One region of the Staphylococcus delphini genome, then DNA from elsewhere that is predicted to be linked to it. Evidence: predicted binding sites of a transcription regulator. Region 1 holds the regulator's gene; each other region holds the start of a gene.

What was found. Region 1 encodes Rex, which represses fermentation and respiration genes when NADH is low (regulators of the CRP and FNR family bind a similar motif). Its sites were predicted from a motif close to TTGTGAAATATTTCACAA; they were not measured.
Region 2: a site for Rex is predicted at 4,858-4,875, ahead of EL101_RS05930 (L-lactate dehydrogenase). Genes of this name have one in related genera too.
Region 3: a site for Rex is predicted at 2,645-2,662, ahead of EL101_RS06320 (citrate synthase). Genes of this name have one in related genera too.

Annotation. Positions count from the first base shown of each region.
Region 1 is NZ_LR134263.1:904,503-914,713, reverse strand. Features, by position in the region: gene EL101_RS04120 (YeeE/YedE family protein) at 1-547, shown strand, start outside; gene EL101_RS04115 (sulfurtransferase TusA family protein) at 572-796, shown strand; gene EL101_RS04110 (redox-sensing transcriptional repressor Rex) at 917-1,564, opposite strand; gene EL101_RS04105 (ABC-F family ATP-binding cassette domain-containing protein) at 1,717-3,669, shown strand; gene EL101_RS04100 (MutS-related protein) at 4,033-5,616, shown strand; gene EL101_RS04095 (IS110 family RNA-guided transposase) at 6,423-7,622, opposite strand; gene tsaD (tRNA (adenosine(37)-N6)-threonylcarbamoyltransferase complex transferase subunit TsaD) at 7,964-8,986, opposite strand; gene rimI (ribosomal protein S18-alanine N-acetyltransferase) at 8,979-9,404, opposite strand; gene tsaB (tRNA (adenosine(37)-N6)-threonylcarbamoyltransferase complex dimerization subunit type 1 TsaB) at 9,428-10,084, opposite strand; gene tsaE (tRNA (adenosine(37)-N6)-threonylcarbamoyltransferase complex ATPase subunit type 1 TsaE) at 10,065-10,211, opposite strand, start outside.
Region 2 is NZ_LR134263.1:1,233,318-1,243,528, reverse strand. Features, by position in the region: gene EL101_RS05950 (MDR family MFS transporter) at 1-976, opposite strand, end outside; gene mnmL (tRNA modification radical SAM protein MnmL/YtqA) at 1,123-2,076, shown strand; gene mnmM (tRNA 5-(aminomethyl)-2-thiouridylate-methyltransferase MnmM) at 2,073-2,636, shown strand; gene EL101_RS05935 (transcriptional regulator, SarA/Rot family) at 3,142-3,552, opposite strand; gene EL101_RS05930 (L-lactate dehydrogenase) at 3,861-4,811, opposite strand; gene EL101_RS05925 (alpha/beta fold hydrolase) at 4,972-5,796, opposite strand; gene EL101_RS05920 (hypothetical protein) at 5,938-6,270, opposite strand; gene EL101_RS05915 (proline dehydrogenase family protein) at 6,756-7,742, shown strand; gene ribH (6,7-dimethyl-8-ribityllumazine synthase) at 8,480-8,944, opposite strand; gene ribB (3,4-dihydroxy-2-butanone-4-phosphate synthase) at 8,962-10,143, opposite strand; gene EL101_RS05900 (riboflavin synthase) at 10,157-10,211, opposite strand, start outside.
Region 3 is NZ_LR134263.1:1,317,120-1,327,330, reverse strand. Features, by position in the region: gene icd (NADP-dependent isocitrate dehydrogenase) at 144-1,406, opposite strand; gene EL101_RS06320 (citrate synthase) at 1,452-2,570, opposite strand; gene pyk (pyruvate kinase) at 2,995-4,755, opposite strand; gene pfkA (6-phosphofructokinase) at 4,774-5,742, opposite strand; gene EL101_RS06305 (acetyl-CoA carboxylase carboxyltransferase subunit alpha) at 6,313-7,257, opposite strand; gene accD (acetyl-CoA carboxylase, carboxyltransferase subunit beta) at 7,257-8,117, opposite strand; gene ystJ (NADP-dependent malic enzyme) at 8,162-9,394, opposite strand; gene EL101_RS06290 (DNA polymerase III subunit alpha) at 9,537-10,211, opposite strand, start outside.

The DNA.
Region 1 (10,211 bases):
GATTCCGAAATTAAAATCACGTTATACAGGTGTACGTTACTTTTTATTTGAAAAACGTTTCCATCCATTTGTTGCAGCGATTGCAGTAGGACTAATTGCGTTAATCGCTTGGCCGCTGAGTTATTCAACTGGTCGTGAAGGTGGGTTAGGTATTACGACACCTTCTGCACATATCATTCAATTTTTAACTACAGGCGATTTCTCTCTAATCGATTGGGGTGTCTTTCTTGTTTTAGGAATTTTCTTAGGTTCTTATGTTGCTGCGCGTGGTGCAAAAGAGTTTAAATGGCGTCTACCAGATATTAAAACCATTCGTAACAGTGCTATTGGCGGCGCTTTTATGGGGTTTGGTGCAGCAGTCGCTGGAGGTTGCTCTATCGGTAATGGCTTAGTTGCTACAGCAGCACTTTCATGGCAAGGATGGTTAGGTTTAGCTTCAATGATACTAGGGACATGGTTCATGAGTTATTTCTTATTTGTAAAACCATTAAATGCCGCACGACGTCAAACGCAAATTGTTAGTACTTCAGCAAATGCATCTCATTAAATTATTAAAGAAAGGTGATAAAAAATGAAACATGAATTAGGCACTATTGGAATGGTATGCCCTTTCCCATTAATAGAAGCACAAAAGAAAATGGAAGATTTAAATATTGGTGATGAGTTGAAAATAGATTTCGATTGCACACAAGCTACAGAAGCTATACCTCAATGGGCAGCAGAACAAAATTATCCCATTACTGAATTCGAGCAATTAGGTGATGCTTCTTGGACCATTACCGTTCAAAAAGCTTAATGATTGACACACAAAAAAGCAACGCCTACCTTATTCACAAGGACGTTGCTTTTTTGTGTTCTAGTCATTATTAGCAAACGCTCAACTGAGCTATTGTTTATAAGCTCAGTTCGTCAATTTTTATTCTTCCGTTACACCATAATTTTTCATAAAGAAGAGTAGCGATTGGAGTTCAATCCCTAAGTCAATTTGATGTACTTGTACTGATTGTGGCGCGTGAACACGTTTAGGCGTAAAATTCAAGATACCTTTGATACCTGCTTCGACTAATTGATCGGTCACTGCCTGTGCTGCTGATTCAGGTGTCGCAATTATGACAACTTCTAATTCTCCTGAAGCAATGGTTTCTTTAATGTCATCCATCGACTTAATCGTAATATCCCCAACTGTCGTACCGATGATGTCTTCTCTAATGTCAAAGGCTTCTGTAATGGTCATATCATCATGGATTGAAAAGTTATACGAAATTAATGCTGTACCTAAGTGACCGACACCGACGATACCAATTTTGATAATATCTGAATCACTTAATTCTGATTTAAAAAATTCTAATAAACTATCAATATTATAACCGTAACCTTTTTTGCCTAATTCACCAAAATAAGAAAAATCTCGACGTATTGTGGCTGAATCTATATTTAAGCCTTCACTAATGGCTTTTGAATTAACACGATCTTCGCCTTTCGCTTTTAAAGTATTCACAAATCGATAATACAAAGGGAGACGTTTTAAAGTCGCTCTAGGAATTTTGTTCATTGATTTTCCCATTTTGAAGTCCTCCGATATGATTTCTAATGTGTGTGATAGCTTTCACAGTCTGTTTTTTAATTATAACTTAATTTATATAATAAGGAAACATTTAGTATTTGATACATATAGGGTTTGTTGTACAATAAATAAGAACGAAAGGAGTATGCCCTATGATTTTAATGCAGTTAAGTCAGATTACGAAATCGTTTGATGGCGAAGAAATTTTTGAAGGCGTTAATTTTGAAGTGAAAACAGGGGAGCGCATTGGTATCGTAGGTCGAAACGGTGCGGGTAAATCCACATTGATGAAAATTATCGCAGGTGTAGAATCATATGACTCAGGCCACATCTCAAAAATCAAAGGTCTTAAACTCGGCTATTTAACACAACAAATGACTTTAAATACTGAAAATACGGTTTTTGAAGAAATGGCAAAACCTTTTGAACAAGTGAAAGCGCTTGGCAAACGTATGCAAGAAGAAACCGACTGGCTCGCTGCACATGCGGAAGCTTATGAAACGACGGAATATCAAACGCATATCGCAAAATATGAACAATTATCCAATGAATTTGAACAACTCGGAGGCTATCATTATGACAGTAAAATCAAAACTGTGTTGAATGGCCTTGATTTTAGTGAGGCAGATTACGACCGACCTATTAATGATTTTAGTGGCGGTCAAAAAACACGGCTCTCACTCGCACAAATGTTATTGAGTGAACCAGACTTGCTTTTACTCGATGAACCGACAAACCATTTAGACATGGCGACTACAGAATGGTTAGAAGATTATTTGAAATATTTTAAAGGTGCTATCGTCATTATTTCACACGACCGCTTCTTCCTCGATAAAATTGTGACGCAAATTTATGACGTCTCACTAGGCGAAGTGAAACATTATGTCGGCAATTATGCGAAGTTTATCCAGTTACGAGATCAATACTTTCAAAAGCGACTCGCGGAATATGAACGTCAACAAAGCGAAATCAAACGACTGGAAACGTTTGTCGAAAAAAATATTACCCGTGCATCTACAAGCGGTATGGCAAAAAGTCGTCGTAAAATGTTAGAAAAAATGGCACGTATCGAAAAACCAATGCTTGATGCGAGAAGTGCGAACATCCAATTTGATTTCGATCGCAATACAGGCAATGACGTCATGCATATTCAAGATTTAGAGATAGGTTACAGTACACCGATTACAGCACCGATTCGTTTTGAAATTAATAAAGGCGATCACATTGGCATTATCGGTCCGAATGGTATTGGGAAATCGACATTAATTAAAACTTTAGCGAAACGACTTCCTCCTCTCTCGGGTCAAATCATTGAAGGGGCTAACTTGAAAATGGGTTATTACGACCAGAAACAAGCAGAGTTCCGTTCTAATAAAACCATTTTAGATTTTGTCTGGGATCAATACCGTCATATGCCTGAAAAGGATGTGCGTGCGGTTTTAGGACGCTTTTTATTTACACAAGATGAAGTACTCAAAGTGATTAACGACCTTTCTGGTGGCGAAAAAGCGAGACTCCAACTGGCATTATTAATGTTAGAACGTAATAATGTATTGATTTTGGACGAACCAACAAACCATCTCGACATCGATTCAAAGGAAATGTTAGAACAAGCGTTAAAAAACTTCGAAGGGACTTTAATTTTCGTATCACACGATCGTTATTTTATTAATGAACTTGCCAATCGTATTTTTGACTTAAATGAAACGGCTGGCCATCTGTATTTAGGTGACTACCAATATTACCTAGAAAAGTTAGAGCAGCAAAATGCCCTTGCTGCATACGAAGAACAACGTGAAGATAACAATACCAATGACGACACGGCTCGTTCACAAAATACGTATCAAGACCAAAAAGCGTTACGTCGTGAAAAGCGTAAAATCGAACGCCAAATCGAAGCAGAAGAACACAAAATTATGGAATTAGAAGCACGTATCGAAGCAATTGATGTTGCAATGACCGATGACGCAACAATGAATGATTATGAAAAAACACAAGCTTTAGCTGACGAACGAACAAGTATCGAACAATCTTTAGAACAAGTCATGACAAATTGGGAAGAATTACAACTTACATTAAGTGAATTTGAAGATGAGATGAATTGAGCGTGGTAGAATTTTCTACTCCGCTCATTTTTTTATAGTCGAAATACAGACAATTCATCCACAATAAGAAACAGATAATACCAACTATCCACAAAGTTATTCTATTTATCCACAAGTTGGAGAGAGCTAATTTCTTACTTTATACACACTTATACGCACTTTATCCACAAAAATACACCGTACTTATACACAAGTTGTTCACAAAATGTGTATAAGTACGCACGTTCCCTCTTGACAGATTTCTTACTGCATGAATTTGAAATAACGTCCCGATGATTCAAACGCTTTCACAATTCATTGCTTTCTTCGACGTATTGTGTGAAAATTTATATGGCCTTTAAAATATTGAAAGGATTTATACATATGACTTCGAACACTTTTTTCATTTTACTGCTTGTTGTGGCACTCGTTGGTATGACACTAATAACAGAAACTGTGCGTCGTATCCGCCATCAACGTATGTTGACTTATCACTTAGAACATTTCACACGGTTTGATACAACTGAAAATCCGCATGCTATTTATGATGCATATTTCAAATCTCAACATATTGCTAAAAATATGATGATTGATGACAAAACATGGTCAGATTTATCCATGGATCTCGTGTTTGACAAACTCAATGCGACATACACGTCAATGGGTGAAAATCATTTATATAGTGCGTTACGATTACAAACACCCCTCGTTCATTATGAATTTTTAGAGCAGCTACGCAAACACCCGAATCAGCATCGAGAAATTGTGAAACGGCTCGTTGATATCGGAAAGTCGATTTATCCCAATTATGATAAGGACATATTCGAACAACAATATCAGGGGATTTATGCATTTTTACTTGCTATGCCGTTTGTAGGCATGGTAATCAGTTTTTTCAATTTTGGCACTGGCCTTTTATGGATTTGTTTTGCTTTCTTTCTCAATATTATTGTTAGTTTTCGTTACAATTACTATGTAGAAAAAGATTTAAAGCAACTTTTTATAATGGGACGTGTCGTACGAGAAACTGAAATACTTTCAAAAATGACAATAACGCCTGAGTTCAACCATTCATTAAAACCATTAAGTTCGATTTCACGGTTGCGCTTTTTATTAATTAACGTCGAAACGATTCCAGGATATTTCGTGATGGTTTTTAAATATATGTTTTTAGTTGATATTCATTTATACGCCACACTCGTTCGTCGTTTTATGAAGCATTATGATACCGTTTTAGAATGTTACCGTTATATCGGAGAATTGGATAGTTTATTAGCAGTGTATCAATATCGTTATCATCACGATACGACGGAGCCTGTTGAAACAGATCATGTCACATTTGAAGGTTTGACCCATCCACTGATTGATGATGCGGTACCGAATGACTTCGATTTCAATCAAAATGTTTTGTTAACAGGGTCCAATGCTTCTGGTAAGTCTACATTTATGAAAGCTGTCGCATTGAATCTCATCATGGCTCAAGCGATACGCACAGTGACCGCTGACAAGTTTCAGTACGTCCCTGGCATGGTAAAAACGACAATGGCAAATGCTGATGATGTCACAAGTGGCGACAGTTACTTTATGGCGGAATTGAAATCACTCAAACGTTTGTTTCATCAAGACGCAGCCGTTCAACATTATTATTTTATTGATGAAATTTTCAAAGGGACGAATACTACTGAACGTATTGCCGCTTCACACGCCGTTCTTGATTATTTAAATCAGCTCCCCCACTTAAAGATTATCGCTGCGACCCACGACATTGAATTAACAGAAGTTTTAGCTGATCAATATGCCAATTATCACTTTAATGAGCATGTGACCGACGGAGAAATTGTGTTTAATTATCAAATTAAATCAGGACCGGCAAATACGAGAAATGCGCTAGAATTAATTCGGATCATGCAGTTTCCAAACCGTATTTACACGGATGCTCAAGCATATGTGAAGCAACTTGAAACTTAAAACGCAAAGGGAATAGGACATAAAAATTTTTGATGCTATTGATGCAATATTTTTGTTAAACTTGCCCTCCCTATGATTTGTGGCTTTAGATTGCCTTCATGGCTTCGCGTTTCCTAGGGGCTGAGGGGAGGTTGTGACAAAAGCGCTTAGGATTTGAGCAGAACCGAGCGATGAGCAAAATTGATTTCCAAATTTTGCCGAAATCGCGGGAGTTCTGTCGAAAATCCTGTTTTTGGAACACCGTTTATTGATTCCCAGCGCACCCATTCATTGCGGATTTTGGGAGCAGTACAGAAATCTCATGTGTAACAAAGATTTCGTCGTACTGCCCCCGCAAGGCTGACTAGACTTCTCAAAAGTGTATACGTTGAGAAGTCAGACAGCTACTGCGATAAACAGCAACCACTATTAAAGTAAAGAAGCGACTGTCAGCAGTATGCACGCATTCCCTCAGGAGTCTCAGCCTTCTGGGCAATCTTATATCAAATACACAGAACTGAAGGCAAGTTTATGAAATCAAGAAAACAATAGCATCAATTTTTATCCCATTCACGCTCATTTTCCAACCGTTTTAAAGTCATTAATGAATATGCAATCTATGTATGGCTTGAGGCTTAATTTTTTTAAGCCTCATCCCTTGGTATACACAACAAAATATAGTAAAGGAGCTGAGGAATCTTAATGCCCCAGCTCCTTCCTACGATTTGTCAAGGGCGTGTTAATTAAAAATGACATTACTGAACTAAACCGTCCAATTTTTACTTTTTTGAATAAGGTGTTATGATGTATATGATTATATGGTTTCGTTAGTGTGGTGCTTTCTGATAATCATATAATTTATCATTGACTATCAAGTAGTGAATGGTCTTTAATAAGCGATTGATACTCGCTATTACGGCAGTCTTGTGGGGTTTCCCATGAGGCTGCTCTCTTAATTTGTAATAATAATCCACAATATGGCTTTGATAATGATTTCTTCCCCTAATAATGTTCATAATGATTAAGTACAATAAACGTCTTGCTTTTTTATTTCCTCTTTTGTTGATCGTATCCCTACTTTTTGAAGTTCCTGATTGATACCGTTTAATATCAATACCTACAAATGCATTCAATTGTTTATTTGTTTTAAAATTTCTAATATCACCAAGCTCCCCAATAAGCAATGCAGCTGTGAGTTCTCCGATGCCAGGAATTGAAATAATGTTTTCAAACTCAGTCGTATTTTTTGCTAGATCAATCATTTCCTGATCAAATACTTTCTTTTCTTCTATCGCAATAAGCAGTTTGTCACATAGGTATTGGACTTTTTTTATGAGAAAAGAAGACTTGTCCACATTCGGAAAAGTATTATTCTTGATCTCAATTAATTTTTGGACATACTTGTGAGCTTTATTAACTGAAATGCCTTTATCAGTTGAATGAAGCACTTTTTCGACTAATTCATCATCAGACAACATGCTTACATAATCAGGATGAGGGAATGTTTTAGCTATATTTAATGCGATTTTTGAATATCTGTTAGTAAATAACTTTTCTAACCCTGGAAATGTTTGATGTAGTGTTTCGACTAACTCAACTTTGAGACGATTTTGGTTCGTCTCCATTTCTAAGTGAAAGCGTGCACGTTCTCTCAGTTCAAAGTATATCTCTTCGGACTGACGTTGTACCTTTGAATCTTTCATTCTAAAGGCAAGAAGTGCAAGTTTATGTGCGTCTGATTTATCTGTTTTCCATGATCTTAATGAACTCATTTTGAACTTGGCTTCTAGGGGATTCATTTCTAAGTAATCTATTTTGTGAACTGTACAGAAGCGTTTCATGCCCCTTGAATAAATACCTGTTGATTCAAAGAGGATAAATAGGGAATCAAGATGCTTGATATAATTTTCAAGATGACGATAGCCATTTTGATTATTTTGAATGACCAATTCTTTAACCAAAACTTCATCCTTATAATGTGCGACCACACTTTCTGACTTACTTACATCAATGCCTAAACAGTTGATAAAAATCATACCTTTCTTTATTGAATTGAGAAGATTTTAACTTTACTTAGCCTTTTTCATTTCATTTTCCTATACACGGTTTCTAGAACCCAACATACTTCAATCGAATTTCAAAAGGAGAGTAAAGCTGATCAGTTTATTTTACGGATTCAAAGATCCACGGAGCTGCTCGATCTACTTCTCTCTACAACTATAAAAAATAGCTGTGAAGAAATCTATCGTCATAAATTTCTTCACAGCTAATCTTAGTATGTTTGATTATATTTTGTTGGAAAATACAGAATGGTTCAGCAATCTCATGAACCTCTACATAATCGAATGTTCAAGACCTACCTAATAACTTAATCTCGATACATCTCGATATCCATACTGCTTTGGCCGTTCAACGCCATATCTCCACGAATGCCTTTTAAATAAATTTCATGCGCTGCCGCACCAATCATCGCCGCATTATCAGTACATAACTTTGGCTCTGGAATCGCAAGTTCTATCCCTTTCTCAGCAGTCGCGACTTCTAACGCCTGACGCAAACCTCGATTACTTGCAACACCGCCAGCAACGATGAGTTGTTTGACACCATACGCTTCACACGCACGCATTGCTTTTCCCACTAAGACTTCAACAACACTATTTTGGAAGCTTGTTGCGACATTTTCCGGAATAATCGGTTCACCTTTTTGTTCTAGTTGATGCAATTTATTAATGACTGCACTCTTTAAACCACTAAAACTAAAGTCATAGCTATCAGGTTCTAACCACACTCGCGGAAAGTCGTACGTGTCTTCTCCTTGAGCGGCAAGTCGGTCAATTGCAGGGCCACCTGGATACGGTAAGCCAATTTTTCGTGCAACTTTATCATATGCTTCACCAACTGCATCGTCGCGTGTTTCCCCTATCACTTCAAATTGTAAATGACTCTCCATGTAAACGAGCTCTGTATGCCCCCCTGATACAATTAAGGCAATCAATGGAAATTTCAAGCCACTTTGAAGTTGATTGGCATAAATATGACCGGCAATATGATGTACTGGAATAAGTGGTTTGTCATTCGCAAAAGCCAGTGCCTTCGCAGCATTCACACCAACGAGTAACGCACCAATCAGTCCTGGTCCTTGTGTCACTGCGACAGCATCCACATCTTTAATTGATGTATGGGCTTGTTGTAGCGCTTCTTCAATCATGACCGTAATATTTTCAACGTGATGACGACTCGCCACTTCTGGAACGACCCCTCCAAAACGTTGATGACTTTCAATTTGGCTTAATACGCTGTTACTTAAAATCGTTTGACCATTTTCAATGACACTGACACTTGTTTCGTCACAACTTGTTTCAAGTGCAAGAATCTTTGTTTGTTCATTCATATAAATTCACCCACATGACTAATGCATCCTCTCCATCACCATAATAATTTTTTCGTTTGCCTCCAAATTGGAAACCGAGCTTTTGATACACATGTTGTGCCACGACATTATCGACACGTACTTCTAAACTCATTACTGTTGCGATTGACCCCGCAAAGTTCATCCCATATTTTAATAGCATCTGTCCTAAACCATGACCTTGATAGGCTGCATCTATCGCAATGGTTGTCACTTGTGCTTGATCGACCACAATCCATAAACCTAAATAACCGATAATACGTTGGTCATATTCGAGCACGAAATAATGTGCAAAGTTATTTTGTTCCAGTTCATAATAAAAGGCATCAATCGTCCATGAACTATGTTGAAAACTCGCCTGTTCTAGATCAAATACTTCAGGCACATCTTCATGCGACATACGTCTAATTTGAAGCTGATCTTCTATTTTTGTTGATTCAGCCAATTTTGTTCCGCCTCCGATAATTTTAAATATTGCGGTGTAAAGGTATGAATATCGCGTGGCTCTCCTTTATGTGGGTACATTTGATCCGCTCGAGGGGGCGCACTTATTCGTTTATAGGACGCTAATTCCGTTTCAAATTGTGCCACATCTTCACCTACAAAGATAACGTTGTCGTGTGTTACCCATTGTTCAATTAACATATCGAGTGGCATATATTGATCCGCCAATACATTGACAAGTTCTCCTTGTTGCCATTGATAAACACCCGCATAAACGTGTTGTCGTCTCGCATTAATGATTGGAATAATATACGCATCAGAATATTGAATTTGTGCGGCAATCGCTTTTAATGATGACACGCCATACAATTGAATATTCAAAGTGTAAGCAAGTGTTTTCGCTGTCGTCACCCCGATACGTAATCCTGTATATGATCCTGGCCCTTCTGTGACAATAATTTCATCTAAATCTTTCGGCTTCAATTGTGCTTGTTGTAATAACCATTCAATGAGTGGCATGAGCTGCACCGAGTGATTGCGTTTGATCGTTGTCGTATGCGTTATCAATACGTGACCCTCTTGCATAAGCGCTACTGATAATGGTTGGTTGGCACTATCAATCAGTAAACTGTACATGTTCGATGACCTCCTTTATCTCTTCAAAATGTGAGCCACGTGCTTCAAAACTCAGCTCTCGTTCTGTTTCATTTATCGTTTGAATGTTGATTTTTAAATAATGTGATGGCAAATAATCTTGGATAAA
Region 2 (10,211 bases), 330 kb from region 1:
GCGCTAAATTATTAGCAATCGTCGGTACAGCAGGCCAAACGAACATTTCTGCAAATGTCATAATGACCATCCCAACAACGAAGATTGAAAATGATGTCGCAAAACTTGTCACGAAAAATGACAGTATAAATACAACTAATCCAAAGTAAAGTTGCTTTTTCAGTTGCCCTTTAATAAGGTGAATAATCGGTAATATTAAAGGTTGCCCGACTAAAATGAGCACCCCGTTCACTGTCCATAACAAACTATATTGACTCATAGAAATACCGATACTTTGCGTAAATGAAGCAATAGTTGTTTGCCATTGAACATAAGCAATCCAACATAGCGCAAACATCACACATAATAAAATGAGTGCTGTGAAATGTTTCTTGTTTTGAATGTGCGCCACATTTTCCAACGTTTCTTGATGTTTAACCGTCGCTTGATAGTTCATGTTAAATTGAAATAATGCGATAAAGAAGAAAATGACGTACATTGCCAAGTTCGCCATAAAAATGTAATTAAAGCTCAGTTCAGCGACAAAACCGCCTAGCGCTGCACCTAATGCCACACCAATATTTTGTGCTAAGTAAATCGCATTAAACGTTTGTCTTCCCCCTTGCGGCCATAATGCTCCAGCCATCGCATAAATCGCAGGGATAATCATCCCACCGCCAAAACCAAGCATAATGAGCCAAATCGCATACCAAGGCCAACCGTGGAAGAAATTTAATAAAATGGTAGCGCACAAACTCACAATCGTGCCTAACATAATTGTCCGATAGCCTCCAAGTTTATCGAACAATGTCCCACCAAGTAAATTTCCTACAATCATCCCAAATGAATTGACCATCAGTACCAGTCCAGCAGTACTTAATGATTTGCCGAGTTCCTCATTCATATAAATCGTATTCAACGGCCATAAAAAACTCGCACCTGTGATATTAATCGCCATCCCAATGACGAGCCACCATATTTCTTTAGGCATATTCACTGATGTTTCACTCCTTTTCTCTCTAGCACACACTATAACACGTTATGATGAAAATATGTTAAAATCTTCAAATACTGTTTAAGAAAAATGACGAATACGATATGATAAAAACAGTTTAAACATAGAAAGTTGAAAGGAAGATTGTGATGGGCACTTATTTCCCATATGCTTTTGAAAAGAAACGATATCACACTTTAAACTATCATCTAAAAAATAAATTTGGTCAAAAAATATTCAAAGTAGCTTTAGATGGTGGTTTTGATTGCCCTAATAGAGACAGTACGGTTGCGCACGGCGGTTGCACATTTTGTTCAGCAGCAGGGAGTGGTGACTTTGCAGGTAATCGTGCTGATGCGATTGAAGTACAATTTAAAGAGATTAAAAATAAAATGCACGAGAAATGGCATGAAGGTCAATACATTGCATATTTCCAAGCCTTTACCAATACACATGCGCCCGTTGCTGTATTACGAGAAAAATTTGAAGCTGCATTAAAAGAACCGGGTGTGGTTGGATTATCTATCGGGACTCGTCCAGATTGTTTACCAGATGACGTCGTGGACTACCTCGCCGAATTAAATGAACGTACGTATTTATGGGTGGAGTTAGGTTTACAGACCATTCATCAAGAAACATCTGACTTAATCAACCGCGCACATGATATGGATTGCTATTATGAAGGTGTCTCAAAATTACGTCGTCACAACATTAATGTATGTTCACATATTATTAATGGTTTACCTGGTGAAGACTATGACATGATGATGGAGACTGCAAAAGCGGTTGCTCAAATGGATGTCCAAGGCATTAAAATTCATTTATTACATCTATTAAAAGGTACACCCATGATGAAGCAATATGATAAAGGTTTGCTCCAATTTATGACAAAAAAACAGTACATCCAACTCGTTTGTGATCAACTCGAACAATTACCACCAGAAATGATCGTCCACCGTATTACCGGTGATGGCCCTATCGATTTAATGGTCGGTCCTATGTGGAGTGTCAATAAACGGGAAGTATTAAATGAAATTGACGCAGAACTTGAACGTCGTGGTACTGTTCAAGGCGCATCTTATAATGCTCAGGTGCGCATATGATAGTCGAACGTATTTTACCTTTTGCCAAATCATTAATTCGTAGTCATACCACATCAGAAAGTGTCGTCATTGATGCAACGTGTGGCAATGGTCATGACACGAAATTTTTAGCAGACCTCGTCCCTAATGGTCACGTTTATGGCTGTGACATTCAACAAGAAGCAATAGAAAATACAAAGCGACGTGTTCACGATTACAGCAATGTTTCCCTTTTTCATACGGGGCACGAATGGATTACGCAATATATTAGAGACGAACATCTCACGCAGGTACATGCTGCCATTTTTAATTTAGGTTATTTACCGAAAGGCGACAAATCTATCGTCACACAATCAACGACTACTCTCGCTGCTGTACAGACGATTTTTGATGTATTACAACCTGAAGGCATTATCGTTTTAGTCGTTTATCCAGGCCATGAAGAAGGTGCGGAAGAAAGCGAGACTTTGATGAAGCATTTGACAGCGTTTGATCAACAACGCGCACATGTTTTGAAGTATGAGTTTATCAATCAACAAAACCGACCGCCGTATGTGATTGCACTTGAGAAAAGAGCTTAGTGTCAATAAAGGTTAAAGTGTTGTAAAAGATGTGAAGCTTTTTAAGTTTGTCACAGCGTTGTAGATTATAAATTAGAAAACGATACCCCCAATCCTTTTGATGTCGTGCGCAATAGATGGCTATTGGGGCCTCTTGTTTCAAAGGATGGGCGTATCGTTTTTTATTTTTATATTTCGCTTCAAGTCAATCTAGACCCAATTCGCTCTATCACTTCTCTCAAAAAACCAAGTGCGAGATAAATGGGGCGAATTAAAGCTTATGTATTGATTTCGAATTTACGTTCATCACGCACTACGAGAAAAACCAACGACAATCCCCATTGTGGACGCGTTGGTTTTATGATAGGTAGTATGAATAATTTATTTTCATTTGCACTCTCTTTTTAATTCAATGTCGTCTTTGGTGATGCCTAGAATTGCGGGCTTTTGTAGCTCTTCAATTCTTTTTAGCTTTTTCAGAATGGGTGCATTAAATCTTGATCTCAAATGAGAGTCGCATTGGTCCTTAAATATCACAGCCGTTGACAATGTCATTTAATAATGTTCTCAAATGTGCATCTCTTTTTTCGATTTCTATACATGTAAAATCAATTAAGTCTTGTTTGTCCGCTTCTTTATCCTCATTAAAATGAATAATAACGGTTCTTTCATCGTTTGTCGGACGCTCTTTAACAATCCATTTCATTTCTACCAAATTGTTGTAAGTTCTTGTGCGCTTGTAAGTCTTAACTTTCACATAGTCATCCATTTCTTTTAATGTCATCGAACCTTGATCCCAAAGTGTCAGTAAAATCAAAAACTCTTCTTTCGATAAACGATATTTTCCCTCAATTTCTTCAAAAATGGCTTCAACTTCTTTTTGCAGTTGGTCAAGGAGCATGATATCGCTCACTTTATAATTATTTTTTTCAGTCATAATAAGCCCCCATTCTTTGCTACCTATCGTTTATTTGTACCCACAAAATAGAAATCTAATCATATTTAATATATTAGTAATACTTTGTCATTTTAAAATTTGAAGTTGTAGAACATTTTCTTCAAATTATTTACTTTTGCAATCACTTTCTTAAGTTTTTATCCTATTTAATTGCATATGACTGAGTTTGAAGTAAAAGAAACGATGCATATATTAAAAATTGTGAGGTTTTTCACAGAAAAAAATAGCCCTACACTCTACAAAAAGTGATAGGACCATTTAAAATCTATTCATTTATTATTTTTAAGTTAGAAAAGGTGAGAAATAGAGTCTTGCATATCTTTTAAAATTTTAACAGATTTAGCGAATTTTTCTTTTTCTTCGTCATTTAATGGTGTTTCAATGACGCGTGAAGCACCGTCGCCGTTAATCACTGTTGGCACACCAGTGTACACACCTTCATGACCATATTCACCTTCTAAGTAACTTGACACAGTTAATACGATGTTTTGGTTTTTTAAGATGGCTTTTGAAATATGCATTAATCCCATTGCCACACCGTAGTAAGTTGCACCTTTTGCTTTAATGATCTCATATGCTGCATCACGTGTATTCACATAAATATCTTCAATTAAATGTGCTTTTTCAGGGTCATTTTTCAATTGATCATAAATTGAAATTCCTGCAATTGTTGCGCCTGACCATACTGGCACTTCAGAGTCACCGTGTTCACCGATAATATAACCATGAATACTAGCTGGTGCTACATCGAACGCTTCACTAATTAAATGTCTGAAACGTGCTGTATCTAAAATTGTACCTGAACCGATAACTTTGTGTTTTGGTAAGCCTGAGTATTTTAAAGTGACGTAAGTTAAAATATCTACTGGGTTCGCTGCGATTAAGAAAATACCATCGAAGCCGCTGTCCATAATTGATGTCACGATATCTTTATAAATTTTTGCATTTTTTTCTACTAAGTCTAAACGTGTTTCACCAACTTTTTGAGGCGCGCCTGCACAAATCACGACTAAATCTGCATCACCGCAGTCAGAATATTCACCTGCTACGACTTTAACTGGGGAATCTGCATACGGTGCACCGTGGTTTAAATCTAATACATCTCCAAGCACTTTATCTTTATTGATATCGATAATAACAAGTTCATCTGCTACACCTTGACTCATCATTGTAAAGGCATAGCTTGCACCCACAGCACCATTACCTACTAATACCACTTTATTACCTTTTGTCTTCATGAAAAACACTCTCCTAACTATGCCAAATTTGTTCGCTATTTATTACTTGTGATTCTTTTCACATATACAATTTAACACGTTTTCTATTTTCTTTCAATGATAAATTTTTAGGACAAACGAAAATTAATCGTTCATCCTATACTTTTTGTATATTTTTAACTTATTTAAGACTATTTTCATCTTCAACTAAATAGCCTGCCGCATACACCCGATTGTTTAAAAAGCTTAAAATATAACGCATGACGGCTTCACGTTCGGGTTCATTATGAATTTCATGTGCAAGATGAGGCCACGCTTTAAAATAAACTTCATCTAGATCCAATGTGTGCAATAATTGATGCGTCACTTCAGTATCAGAAATTTGATCAGCTGTTCCATACATAACACACATCGGTTTCGTCGTTAGTTGATGAAGATGATCAGCTGTATCTTTCATAGTACGTACTACTTCTTTATACCAATGATAGCTCACTTTTTTTAACATCATCGGGTCATTTCGCGTTTCTTCTTGGACTTCTGGATTGCGTGTTAGTAGTTCTGCTTCAATACCTAAATCAAACTTTGTCCCTTTTGAAACGTCACCAATGTTGGATGCTAAAATATTTTTACGTGTTTTATATTGTTTTTGAAATGCGAGAAGTGGCGAAAGTAAAATTAAACCTTCGATATCCAATTGCACTTTTTCTAATAAGTTTAAACAAATTAAACCACCTAATCCGACACCAATCATAAAAATAGGCAAATGATATTCTTCAGCAATTTCAACCCATTCCAACACACGCTCTTGATAGGCTTCAAAGTTTTGGATTTGCCCTTTGTTCATACGTGAAGTTTGGCCTTGTCCTGGCAAATCACCCATAATAACATGGTAGCCATTGCGTTTTAAATGTGTAATCACATAGGCATAACGTCCTGTATGTTCTAACATATTGTGTACAATGACGATGACCCCTTTAGCCTCACCTTCAGTTTCCCATTTCCACATACTACATTATCCTTCCTTTAATTCTATGTATTATAACATCTATTATAGCGTGACTCCCCCATTCATCGCGACTAAAAACATAAAAAACACGTGAATCCGTCATGATCAATCGCCACAACCATCCCACGTGTTTGCTATATTTTATGCAAGTTTAAATAATTTACGCATCCAACCGACACGTAATAATAGTACAGTTAATAAAATTTCATAAAATGTAGGGAAAAATTTTGCCACTAAGAGTAACATCAATTGTCCAAAGAAAGTGCCCTCGCCTTGACTTACATTAAATTGCGCTAAAATGCCTACATCGATTACATTCAAACCTAAGATGACTACAATCACTGGCCAAATTTTCTTTGTTAAAACACCTACAATTAAGCCGATAACGACCAATACAATTAGTTCAAATATAAAATACTGCACAAATGTATCTAACTGCGTCCCAAAAATGTAGAATGCCATATCTCTAAACATTGTCTATCTCCCTCTAATCGTTTTCACTTTATTTTATCACGATTCACTTGCCCTCAATTTAAAGATATCGTAAAGATTCAGGCCAGCCATTTACAGAACGTTAATATTCATGACAGTCTATTATGATCTTTAGAAGAACTTCACAGTGATTTCATCATAGCTTGACATCAAGGTGCTATAGTGAAACTAAACAAAGTCAAATTAAAGGAGTTTATGATGAAGCTCGTTTATAAATGTTTGTTTTGCATCGTTCTTTTCTTATGTATGCCACTCATCACAGCAGTCGCTCAAGAACCAATTACGATAGAAGCACACCATTAAACCATATGTTATGAATACTCTTTTTATAACTTTTTTCACATCGCATCAAACCTTAGTCACTCAACTTGATAAAATTCGTACCTTTTTATATGAAAACGTTTTCTTCCCTTATCTGTTCATGATACACTGATATTACATCAGAAACATAATGGGAGGAATTCAGCATGGCCATAGTCAAACACTTTTTTATCGCATTGTCTAATAATGCATTTTTAAATTCAGCAGCGAAAACTATTGGGCCTTCACTAGGGGCAAACAGAGTGGTCGCAGGGAATACAATTGATGATGTGATTAAAACGATTAAACGACTGAACGAGAAAAATATTTCAGTTACAGTAGATAATCTCGGTGAATTTGTGAATAACGAACGAGATGCTATTGAAGCGAAAAATAATATATTAAAAGTGATGGAAGCGATTCATGAACATCAATTAGACGCACACATGTCTGTCAAACTGAGTCAGCTCGGTAGTGAATTTGACCGTGCCCTTTCATATAGCAACATTCATCAAATCGTTGCTAAAGCACAAGAATACGATCATATGCATATCAATATCGACACAGAAAAATATGATAGCTTATTTGATATTACGCAAACATTAGACCGTTTGAAGCCTGAGTTCAACAATGTTGGTACGGTGATTCAAGCTTATTTATTTAAAGCAGACGTATTGATCGATAAATATCCAGACTTACGCTTACGACTCGTTAAAGGGGCTTACAAAGAATCACCATATATTGCATATCAAGCAAAAGAAGAAATCGATGAAAATTATATTCGCTTAATTGAAAAACGATTATTGACTGCGAAAAACTTTACGTCGATTGCAACACATGATCATCATATTATTAATCATGTGAAAGAATTTGTTGAAAAACATAATATCGATAAATCAAAATTTGAGTTCCAAATGCTTTATGGCTTTAGATCTGAACTCGCTGAAGAAATTGCAAATGAAGGTTACAATTTTACGGTTTATGTCCCATTTGGTGATGATTGGTTCGGTTATTTCATGCGTCGTTTAGCAGAAAGACCTCAAAATATCACATTGGCATTTAAAGAGTTTGTGAAACCAAAAGCGTTAATTTCTGTTGCAGGTGTCACATTAGGTGTACTTGCGTTACGTAAAATTTTGAAACGTAAACATTAATGAATATCAGACCATATATAGAAAGAAAGGACTAGGACATATGTGTTGTTTTCCCGGTCTCTACTTTTATTTATGGACGGATTTCTATTAATGGTGATTAAACCGACGAAAAATAAGAAGGATTAGGACATAAAAATGGGTGCTATTGTTTTCATGATTTCATAAACTTGCCCTCAGTTTACCTAAATTTCATATAAGATTCCCCAGAAGGTCGAGACTCCTGAGGGGATGCGTGCGTACCGCTGACAGTCGCCTCTTTACTTTAATAGTGGTTACTGTTTATCGCAGTAGCTGTCTGACTTCTCAATGTTTGCACTTTTGAGAAGTCTAGTCAGCCTTGCGGGGGGCAGTACGACGAAATCTTTGTTACACATGAGATTTCTGTACTGCTCCTAAAATCCACAATGAATGGGTGCGCTGGGAATCAATAAACGGTGTTCCAAGAGCAGGATTTTCGACAGAACTCCCGCGATTTCGGCAAAATTTGGAAATCAATTTTGCTCATCGCTCGGTTCTGCTCAACTCCTAAGCGCTTTTGTCACAACCTCCCCTCAGCCCCTACGAACGCGAAGCCATGAAGGCAATCTAAAGCCACAAATCATAGGGAGGGCAAGTTAAACAAAATAATGTATCAATAGCAACCAAATCCTTATGCCCCAGTCCTTTCTTTTTCATATCCCTAGTTTTATCGAAAAAGATGCCACTCACCTATTTTAAGTGTGTGCATTTGATGTCGATTACGCGTTCATTTGTCGAAGTAAGTTTGCCATTTCAATAGCACCAACTGCAGATTCAGCACCTTTATTGCCTGCTTTTGTACCTGCACGTTCAATGGCTTGTTCAATATTTTCAGTTGTCAACACACCGAAAATGACTGGGATACCCGTATCATCGCTCGCTTTCGCAATACCTTTAGCCGCTTCATTACACACATAATCATAATGCGACGTTGCACCACGAATGACACACCCTAAAGTTACGACAGCATCATATTTGCCTGTTTGCGCCATTTTTTTAGCGACGATTGGGAGTTCAAATGCGCCCGGTACGTATGCGATATCTACATCATCTTCTGCCACTTGATGTCTTCTCAATGCATCTTGAGCCCCATCTAATAAACGTCCTGTAATTAAATCATTAAATCGACTCACTACCACTCCAATTTTTAAACCTTTACCATTTAATTGACCTTCGAATTTCATCATACTTCCTCCTCTATTTATATTAAATGACCCATTTGTAATTTTTTCACTTGCATATAATCATGGTTATGCACATTCGTTTCAGTAATAACGGGAATACGTTCGCCAATTTGAATACCATAGCGCTGTAATCCTAATAATTTTTCAGGGTTATTACTTAATAAATTGACCGTTGTAATATTAAAATACTTTAAAATTTGTGCTGCAATATCATAATCACGTAAATCCGGCTCAAAACCAAGTGCTTCATTCGCTGAAACAGTATCATAGCCTTGTTCAATTAATTCGTAAGCTTTTAGTTTGTTCATTAATCCAATGCCACGCCCTTCTTGCGGCAAGTACAACAACATACCACCGTGTTGCTGGATATACGCCATTGAAGCTTCTAACTGTTCCCCACAGTCAAATCGCTCACTATGAAATATATCACCAGTCGCACAAGCGGAATGGACACGGACATTCATAGTCGGTTGAATATCACCTTTGACGAGTGCTAAATGTTCTTCTCCGTCAATATTTGAAGTAAAACCGTACATGTCAAATTCACCAAATTGGGTTGGCAATTTAATTTTCGCTTCCACTGAAATCAATGGGCGTTGTACTTTAATATACGCCACAAGGTTTTCAATCGAGATCATTTTTAAGTTATGTTGCGCTTTAAACTGCTCTAATTGCTCACCTTTGGCCATCGTCCCATCATCATTCATAATTTCACATATCACACCGGCTGGACGTGCACCTGTTAACTTCGCCAAATCGATTGTCGCTTCTGTGTGGCCCCGACGTTCGAGGACTCCGTGTTTTTTAGCAATTAACGGAAAAATATGACCAGGTTGATGAAATGTCTCAGCCGTCATTTTTTCATCTATCAGTGCTCTCGCTGTTGCTGTTCTTTCAAAAGCACTAATGCCTGTAGTCGATTGCACATGATCAATACTTTGTGTAAATGCAGTGCCGTGGGGATCACGATTATGTTTGACCATACTATCGAGACCGGCTTGTTGGGCGATCTCTGCTGTAATTGGTGTACAAATGAGGCCTCTTCCATGTGTCGCCATAAAATTAATTGTGTGATCATTCATCCACTCTGTAATCGCAACGAGGTCACCTTCATTTTCACGGTTTTCATCATCAACGACAATAATCATATCACCCTGTTTCAATGCTTCTAACGCTTCTTCAATTTTATCTAATTGCATGTAACGCCCCTCCTTAAAAACCTGCATTCAATAAATCTTCTACTGACAGCTGTGATTTTTCTTTCGTG
Region 3 (10,211 bases), 410 kb from region 1:
TATGAAATCAATAAATCAATAGCATCAATGTTTTATCCATTCATCCTCATTTTCCAACTACTTTAAAATCATTTAATCAGTCAAAAATATATGAATGGATTGAGACTTGAAATTTTTATGTCCCATCCCCTTGAATCAACTTATTATAAATTTTTAATCAATTCATCTGCAAATTCTGATGTTTTTACTTCAGTTGCACCTTCCATTAAACGTGCAAAGTCATATGTCACAACTTTTGAAGCAATCGTTTTTTCGACAGAGTTTGTAATTAAATCCGCAGCTTCTTGCCAGCCGATGTGTTCTAACAACATTACACCTGAAAGCAATACTGATGAAGGATTCACTTTGTCTAAATCAGCATATTTCGGAGCTGTACCGTGCGTCGCTTCGAAAATCGCGTGACCTGTTTCAGAGTTAATATTCGCACCTGGAGCAATACCAATACCGCCGACTTGAGCCGCTAAAGCATCAGAAATATAGTCACCGTTGAGGTTCATTGTCGCAACAACATCGTGATCAGCTGGACGTGTTAAAATTTGTTGTAAGAAGATATCTGCAATAGAATCTTTAATAATGATTTTTCCATCTTTTTCAGCTTGATCTTGAATTTTGTTCGCTTCGTCTTTTCCTTTTTCTTCAACTAAGCGATCATATTGTTGCCATGTGAAGACTTGGTCGCCGAATTCATTTTCTGCTAAATCATACCCCCATTGTTTGAACGCACCTTCAGTAAACTTCATAATGTTACCTTTATGCACAAGTGTTACTGATTTACGGTTGTTATCGATTGCATATTGAATCGCCGCACGTACTAAACGCTCTGTACCTTCTTTAGACACTGGCTTAATACCAATACCTGAAGTTTCAGGGAAGCGAATGTTTTTAGCACCCATTTCATTTTGTAAGAAATCAATCACTTTTTTAACTTCTTCGCTACCTTCTTTAAATTCGATACCGGCGTAAATGTCTTCAGTATTTTCACGGAAGATGACCATATCCGTTTGTTCTGGATGTTTCACTGGTGAAGGTACACCTTTGAACCAACGTACTGGACGTAAACAGTTAAATAAGTCTAATTCTTGACGTAGCGCTACGTTTAATGAACGAATACCGCCACCGATTGGGGTTGTTAATGGTCCTTTAATCGCAATTAAATATTCTTTAATCGTGTCTAACGTTTCTGTTGGTAACCATTCACCTGTTTGGTCGTAAGCTTTTTGACCAGCTAATACTTCTTTCCAATCAATTTTTTTCTCACCATCATAAGCTTTTTCTACGGCAGCATCGATGACACGACTTGCTGCTTTCCAAATATCTGGCCCAATACCGTCGCCGATAATAAATGGTATGATAGGTTGATTTGGGACTTGTAATCCGCTGTTCGTTTTTACGATTTTTTCACTCATGTTTAATACCTCCGAATTTTGAAACTTTATAATATATAGACTTAATTAGCGTTCTTCAATTGGTACATATTTACGGTTAACATCACCGATATATGTTGCACGAGGACGCATAATTCTGTTATCTCTTAATTGTTCTAAGATGTGTGCAGTCCAACCCGATGTACGACTTACCGCAAAAATTGGTGTAAAGAGATCATGATCAATGCCCATGCTGTGATACACTGTCGCACTGTAGAAGTCAACGTTAGGTAATAATCCTTTTTCTTCTTTCATGATTTCTGCAATTTTAACAGAAACATCGAACAATTCACTTTGTCCAGTTTCATTAGTGATTTTTTGGCTCATTTCTTTCAAGTATTTCGCACGTGGATCACCATTTTTATATACCCGGTGACCGAAGCCCATTACTTTATCTTTATTTGCAAATGCTTTTTGTAAGTAATCTTCAACGTTGTCCACTGAACCAATTTCAGTCAACATTTGCATCACACGTTCATTTGCACCACCATGTAATGGCCCTTTTAACGATGATACTGCAGCAGTGACACCTGAATACATATCTGATAATGATGACACGGCACAACGCGCTGTAAACGCAGATGCATTCAATTCGTGATCCGCATGTAAAATCAATGCTTTATTAAAACCTTCTACTTCTACATCAGTCGGTTTTTCCCCTCTAAGCATATATAAGAAATTCGCTGCATAGCTTAAAGAAGGATCAGGCTTAACTGGTTCTTTTCCTTCTCTTACTCTTGCAAACGAAGCAACGAGTGATGCGATTTTTGCTTGGATACGAATCGCACGCTCTTGTAATGCTTCTTCATCGTTATCATCGGCATTTTCATCAAAGTGTGCTAAATATGAAACCGATGTACGTAAAGCCGTCATAGGATGTACTTTATCAGTCGTATATTCTTCAAAATGACTATACATTCTTGGATTTAAAGTCATATACTCAAATAATTTTTCTTTTAATTCTGATAATTCTCGTTTCGTCGGTAATCGATAATTCCACAATAAGAAAACAATCTCTTCAAATTGTGCATTTTCAGTTAAATCATCAATATCATAGCCCGCATATGTGAGTTGGCTATCGATAATTGAACTGATTTTTGTTTCAGCTGCGATTACCCCTTCTAAACCTCTCATTAATTCTGCCATATGAATTTCCCCTTTACTTTATATTCGTTCTTTGTAATGGCTTTCAATAACTATTATAGCCAATATGATACCTTTTGTGAACTTTTTAAGAACTGACATATGTCAGAATAATCTTATAATAATTGGGTTAAAATGATTTCATTAATTTCTAAAACACTGATATAAAGCGTTTTCTGTTATGTTTTCATCACTAATTTTAGAAAAAACACATCATCATTTGCATTCATTATCATTAATAATAAAAAGATTTGATGACAGAGGATAATTGTAGAAACATTAATTTAAGTGTAATTAAACTCTTTTTGCATACAAAGTCGCACTACTATCCAGAATGATGTTTGACATCACACTTCAAAAAAGGTCGATAAGGCATATTCACCTTACCAACCTTTTAAAATTAATACAGTATCATCTATTAAAAAAATTATAGCACGTTTGCATAACCTTCATAAACTTTACCTTGTGTCGCATCGACTGTCACTAATGCGTTATCAGGAATTATATCAACGACATTGTTAACACCTACGACTGTTGGAATGCCTTTTTCAAGTCCTATGATAGCACTTGAAGAAGTTAAACCAGCTTCTTCAGTGACTAAAGCAACAGCCTGGTCTAAATATGGGATAATGCTTTCGTCAATCGATGGTGTCACGATAACAGCTTGGTCTAAGTCGCGACCTTTTAATTCAGAGCCATTGTTGACAACGACTGTTCGACCTACTGCTGAGTTACGACCAATACCTTGACCACTTGCTAAGTCTTCACCTACAAGATGTAACTTCATTAAGTTTGTCGTACCAGATTCACCTGTTGGTACACCTGCAATGATAATGAGTAAATCACCGTTTTCAACACGTTCGCTTTCGATGGCTGTTGCTACAGAATTGTTCAATAATTCATCTGTAGTAAAGTTACCTTCACGAACGACTGGGTATACCCCCCATACAAGTGTACATTGACGCGCTGTTGTTTCGAATGGCGTGACTGCGATAATGTCAGATTTTGGTCTGTATTTCGAAATCGTACGCGCAGTTTTCCCACTTTCTGTTGCAGCCACAATCGCTTTAACACTTAAGTTTAAAGCTGTGTGTGCAGCAGATACACCAATGGCGTTCACAAGTGATGTTTCAACAAGTTTTGTACGGTCTGATAACAGTTGTTTGTAGTTTTGAGCCTGTTCAGCAGCTACTGCGATATCATGCATTGCTTTAACGGCTTCTTCTGGATAAGCCCCTGCTGCAGTTTCACCCGAAAGCATAACTGCATCTGTACCATCGTAAATTGCGTTCGCTACGTCAGACGCTTCTGCACGCGTAGCACGAGGATTACGTTGCATTGAGTCTAACATTTGTGTTGCAGTAATAACTGGTTTACCTAGCTTATTACATTTACGGATTAAATCTTTTTGTACAATCGGCACTGCTTCTGGTGGAATTTCAACACCCATATCCCCTCTGGCTACCATTAAGCCATCAGAAACTTCAAGAATTTCTTCAATATTATCGATACCTTCTTGGTTTTCAATTTTTGGGATAATGCTAATTGTACGGTTGCCCACTTCTTCTAAAATTTTACGAATTTCTAGAACGTCACTTGCTCGACGAACGAAACTTGCCGCAATGAAGTCAACGTCTTGCTCGATACCAAAACGAATATCTTGCGCATCTTTATCTGTAATACCTGGTAAGTTAACACGAACACCTGGTAAGTTAACACCTTTTTTATTTTTAAGTTCTCCCGTATTTAAAACTTTACAGTGAACTTCGCCAGCTGCATGATCAATAGATTCCACTTCTAATTCAATCAAGCCATCATCTAATAAAATAAATGAACCGACTTCAACATCGTTAATTAAGTTTTCGTATGTGACAGAGAACTTTTCCGCTGTACCTTCAACTTCCTGCATGCTCACGATGACATGTGATCCTTTTTCAAGCGTAATGATGCCATCTTTCATGTCATGTGTACGGATTTCAGGTCCTTTAGTATCAAGTAAGATACCAATATTTTTCTCTAACTTTTTCGCTATTTTACGAATTGAACGAATACGTGCTGCATGTTCATCATGTGAGCCATGTGAAAAGTTTAATCGCGCAACGTTCATACCTGCTTTCATTAACTTTTCTAACATATCTTCTGATTCTGATGCTGGTCCAATCGTACAAACGATTTTAGTTTTTTTCATTGGAAATGCCTCCTATAATTATATAGATAATTCTTCAGTTAAACCTAACATACGTTGGTTAATTTGACGTTCTGATGTATTGAAAATGTCATCAAAATTAGTCGCAACTAAGCGGTTGTCTTTAATCCCGACACCTTTAGCCGTTTCGCCGTTAAGTAAAAGCTCAACAGCATAGCCCCCTAAACGTGATGCAAGTACACGGTCTGCACCTGTTGGGCTACCACCACGTTGAATATGACCGAGCACAGATACACGTGCATCAACATTAATATATTTTGTTAATTCTGATGCGCACATATCACCCGTCATACACCCTTCTGCAACGATGATGATAGAATGCTTTTTACCTCTATCGATACCGTGTTGAATTTTTTCTGCGATATCTTTAATGTCTGTTTCTGTTTCGGGTAAAATGATTGTTTCAGCGCCTACAGCTAAACCTGACCATAATGCTAAATCTCCGCAGTCACGGCCCATAACTTCAATGATAAAAGTGCGTGCGTGGCTTGAAGCAGTATCTCGGATTTTGTCCACAGATTCAATAATTGTATTTAACGCTGTATCAAAACCGATTGTAAAATCAGTACCATTAATATCGTTATCAATAGTACCTGGAATACCAATCGTTTGAATTTCTTTACATTCTTCACTAATACGTTGTGCACCACGGTAACTTCCGTCGCCACCAATAACGACTAACCCTTCAATTCCACGCTTTCTAAGGTTTTCAATCCCTTTTTGGCGTACTTCTTTTTCTTTAAATTCTGGGCAACGTGCTGAATATAAGAAAGTACCTCCGCGTTGAATAATATCACCAACTGAACCTAATTCGAGTTTGCGAATGTCATCATTGATAAGACCTTGATATCCTTGATACACACCATAGACTTCAATATTGTGATAAAGCGCTTTTCTTACAACTGCTCGAATTGCTGCATTCATCCCCGGAGAATCTCCGCCACTTGTTAAAACTGCAATTTTTTTCATGTAGACATACCCTTTCTTGCATAGTTGTTATGTTAAAAATACCACAATTTCATTGTGCATTCCATCAAAAAAAGAGACAAAAACAAATGAAAACGGTTTATTCAAATGAATTCATCAATCCGCCATATTTCATGTTTTCATAGCACTTTCATTCAATTGTAAAAGTATTTTAAATCACACGCTGTTGTATCTATGCTGTATAAATCATATACCCAAAAATGAGCATTTTAAGATTTTATTGACATGATTCTACTAGAAATTCAAAAAAATAGTTTCATAGTGATATTCAACGCACAACTTTGCTTATTTCTTCACATACTATTATAAAGGACGCAATTATTTTTGTATATCAATATAGAACGTGACGATTCATGGCCATATTGAAAGTGATGAACCGTGCTAGATATGTCTATTGAGTGCAATGATTCACGCACTTTTTGACCTGTCTGCCCTTTCATCAAAACGTTTAATATAAAAAGATAATGGCCGCTTTAAGTAAATCAAGCATATCAAAAAAATAGTATGAAGCCCCATGATTCAAAGACTTCATACTATGCTTGTTACACAAACTTATTCAACATATGAACCAATATTACGGAATTTTTCAAAACGATCTTCTTTAATATCAGCGGGTGTCATATGTTCAAACGAGGCTAAATGCTTGGTAAACTTTTGCTTAATACGCTTTGCTAACATCTCAACGTCGTGATGCGCACCACCTAATGGCTCTTTCACCACTTCATCAATAATGTTTAATTCTAGCAAATCATATGCCGTAATTTTCATCGTTTCTGCCGCAATTTTAGCCAGAGAGCTGTCTTTCCATAAAATACCGGCCGCGCCTTCTGGTGAAATGACAGAGTATGTACTGTTTTCTAACATCAATAAACGATTGCTCACACCAAGACCTAATGCGCCACCGCTTCCACCTTCACCAATGACGATTGAAATGACAGGTACGGTTAAACCTGCCATAGAAACGAGGTTACGTGCAATGGACTCACTTTGACCACGTTCTTCGGCTGCTTTACCAGGATATGCACCTTTCGTATCAATGAATGTGAAAATAGGTCGGTTAAACTTTTCAGCTTCTTTCATCAATCTCAACGCTTTACGATAACCTTCAGGATGCGCCATACCAAAGTTACGGTAAATATTATCTTTCGTATCTTTACCGCGCTGTTGACCAATGACTGTTACAGGTTGACCATTGAAATAAGCTAATCCCCCTACGATAGCGGGATCATCCCTAAAGTTACGATCGCCATGTAATTCGATAAAATCATCAAAAATGTAGGGAATATAGTCGAGTACGGTCGGTCTTTCAGGTAATCTTGCTATTTGAACACGATCCCACGGCTTTAAGGAAGTGTAAATTTTTTCTTTTTCTGTTTGCAATGCAGCTTCAAGAATTTCGATTTCATCAGACAAATCGACATCATTTTTCGCTTGCGTTTCTTTCAATGATTCAATTTTAGTTTGTATATCTTGGATCGGTTTTTCAAAATCAAGCATTACTTTTTCACCTCACGATGCATATCAAATAACGTCGCTAACGTTTTCTTCATTTCACTACGATGCACAACTTTGTCGAGCTGACCATGTTCTAATAAAAATTCAGCCGTTTGGAAATCATCCGGTAATTTTTCATTAATTGTTTGTTCGATGACACGGCGTCCTGCAAACCCGATTAAGGCTTTCGGTTCTGCCAAATTGATATCGCCGACTGATGCAAAACTTGCAGATACCCCACCTGTAGTTGGATGTGTCATATAGGAAATGAACAATAGACCTGCATCAGAATGTTTTTCTAAAGATACACTTGTTTTAGCCATTTGCATGAGCGAAATGATGCCTTCTTGCATACGTGCCCCACCAGATGCCGTAAATAAGACAAACGGGAGTCGCTCTTCTGTACAATGATCGACAATGCGACAAATTTTTTCACCAACTACAGAACCCATGCTGCCCATTCTAAATCTTGGGTCCATGACACCAATACCAAACTTAATGCCATTGAGTTCTGCAGTTCCAGTGACGATTGCTTCATTTAATCCTGTTTTCTCTTGGTCTTTTTCAACCTTTTCTTCATAGCCAGGAAAGTTTAATGGATTTGCAGAGGTCATCCCTTTATCAAATTCTTCAAAAGTTCCATTATCGGCAATTGCTTCAATACGGCCATAAGCTGATAATTGAATATGATGATCACAATTAAAACATACATTTAAATTTTCAGTGAGTTCTTTTGTGTACATAATTTTTTTACAGTTTGGACATTTCGTCATTATGCCTTCAGGAACTTCATTTTGTTTCGAATCTTGAACCGTAACATATTTTTTCTTTTTAGAGTTACGGTTAAAAAAGTCTTTAAACATCTTTATTACCTCCACTTTTCCATCGGCTATCAATCAAGCTTGTATTATTTCTTTAAATCTGTGAGTGATAACGTCTTCTCGTATACATCGTCTGGATCGACTTCAATACGGGCTACTCCTGATTCCATTGCCGCACGTGCTACTTCTCGTGCTACAGATGGCGCGACACGATAATCGAACGGACCAGGAATAACGTAATCTGGGTTGCGCTCTTCATCCGTAATTAAGTTAGCAATCGCTTCAACAGCTGCACGTTTCATTTCTTCATTGATATGTGTGGCACGTACATCTAAGGCACCACGGAAAATGCCTGGGAATGCCAAGACATTATTAATTTGGTTTGGAAAGTCTGAACGTCCTGTACCAATAACTTTAGCACCTGCATGCTTAGCTTTGTCTGGCGTAATTTCAGGATTTGGGTTCGCCATTGCAAAAATAATAGCATCATCATTCATAGACTGTACCATTTCTTCAGAGAGTGCATCTGCGACTGAAACACCGATGAAAACATCTGCGCCTTCGATGACATCGACCAATTTTCCTTCAACTTTATCTTTATTCGTCCATTTCGCTACAGTATCTTTCGTTTCATTCATCCCATATGGACGCCCTTCATAAATAGCACCTTTAGAATCACACATAATCATATGACGTACACCATATGAATAAAGTAATTTAACAATCGCAATACCGGCAGCACCCGCACCATTAAGGACTACTTTAATATCTGCTAAGTCTTTATCAACAATACGTAATGCATTGACTAAACCAGCTACCGTTACGATAGCAGTACCGTGCTGATCATCATGAAACACTGGAATTTTTGTCTCTTTTTTCAGGCGTTCTTCAATTTCAAAACAGCGCGGTGCAGAAATGTCCTCTAAATTGACACCACCAAAGTTAGGTTCCACGAGTTTCACTGTACGGATAATTTCTTCTGTATCATTCGTTGCAAGTGACAATGGGAAGGCATCAACGCCTGCGAAACTTTTGAACAGTACCGCTTTCCCCTCCATGACTGGGATACTCGCTTCAGCACCAATATTTCCAAGTCCGAGAACAGCCGTGCCATCTGAAATAACGGCTACCATGTTACTTTTCATCGTATAATCATAAACACGACTCGGTCTTTCATGTATATCTTTACAAGGTTCAGCTACACCTGGAGAATAGGCTAAGCTTAATTCCTCTTTATTCGTTACCTTAACTTTTGGACTAACGGCTAATTTGCCATGATTTTCTTTATGCATTTGCAGTGCATCATCTCTTAAGGACATTCATAATCATCTCCCATTTTCAAATTCCAACTATTTTTTAAGTCCTCTTTTAATCGCCATTATACTATAGCACATTATATTCGCATATCAAAGTCAGCTTTAACGCTTACATCATCGCTTACCCGCGCAAAATACCATCTCATTATAACAAACGGATATGTTCAGGTTCAATCGCTTCTAAAAGTGCATCTAAATAGTGATTAGGTTGCAATAAATAACCTTTAAATAGAAATTGATTGTTGCTTTCTTGATATAGGTACACAGCGATACTATTGTTTGATTGTTTTTGAGTTAGATACTGTTGCTCTAGTGTATCTGTCATACCTTCTCTAATCACAATTTTACGCGTCTGCTGTCTTTTTTCTGTTTCAAAGGCTTCAAAAGTCGTCAATCGGTTGATAATCAATTGAAGTTTGTCGTTTCTTTTTTCAAACTTGCCCCAAATGATATAAAACTTTGATGTCTCCAAAGTTCCGGTTAACTGTTGATACGTTTTCGGGAAGATGACACCGTCTATTGTCGTTATGCCGTCATTTAACTCAACAAACGCCATCTGTTGACCTTGTTTCGTTCGAATAACACGGACAGCATCTAATGTAATCAGAATCGGTTGGTGCGTCACTTGTGCTTGAAGCTGAAAAATGCCGAGATATTGTTTTTGCTTAAACGCCTTTTCAACAGGATGCGCAGTCACGTAAAAGCCTAAATATTGCTTCTCATAATCACTTAATTGTTGGCTCGGCATTTCTTCAGTTTCCGCATATTCTTGTTTAATGGTTGCAACACTCGCAAGAAGATCGGTATCAATACTGACATC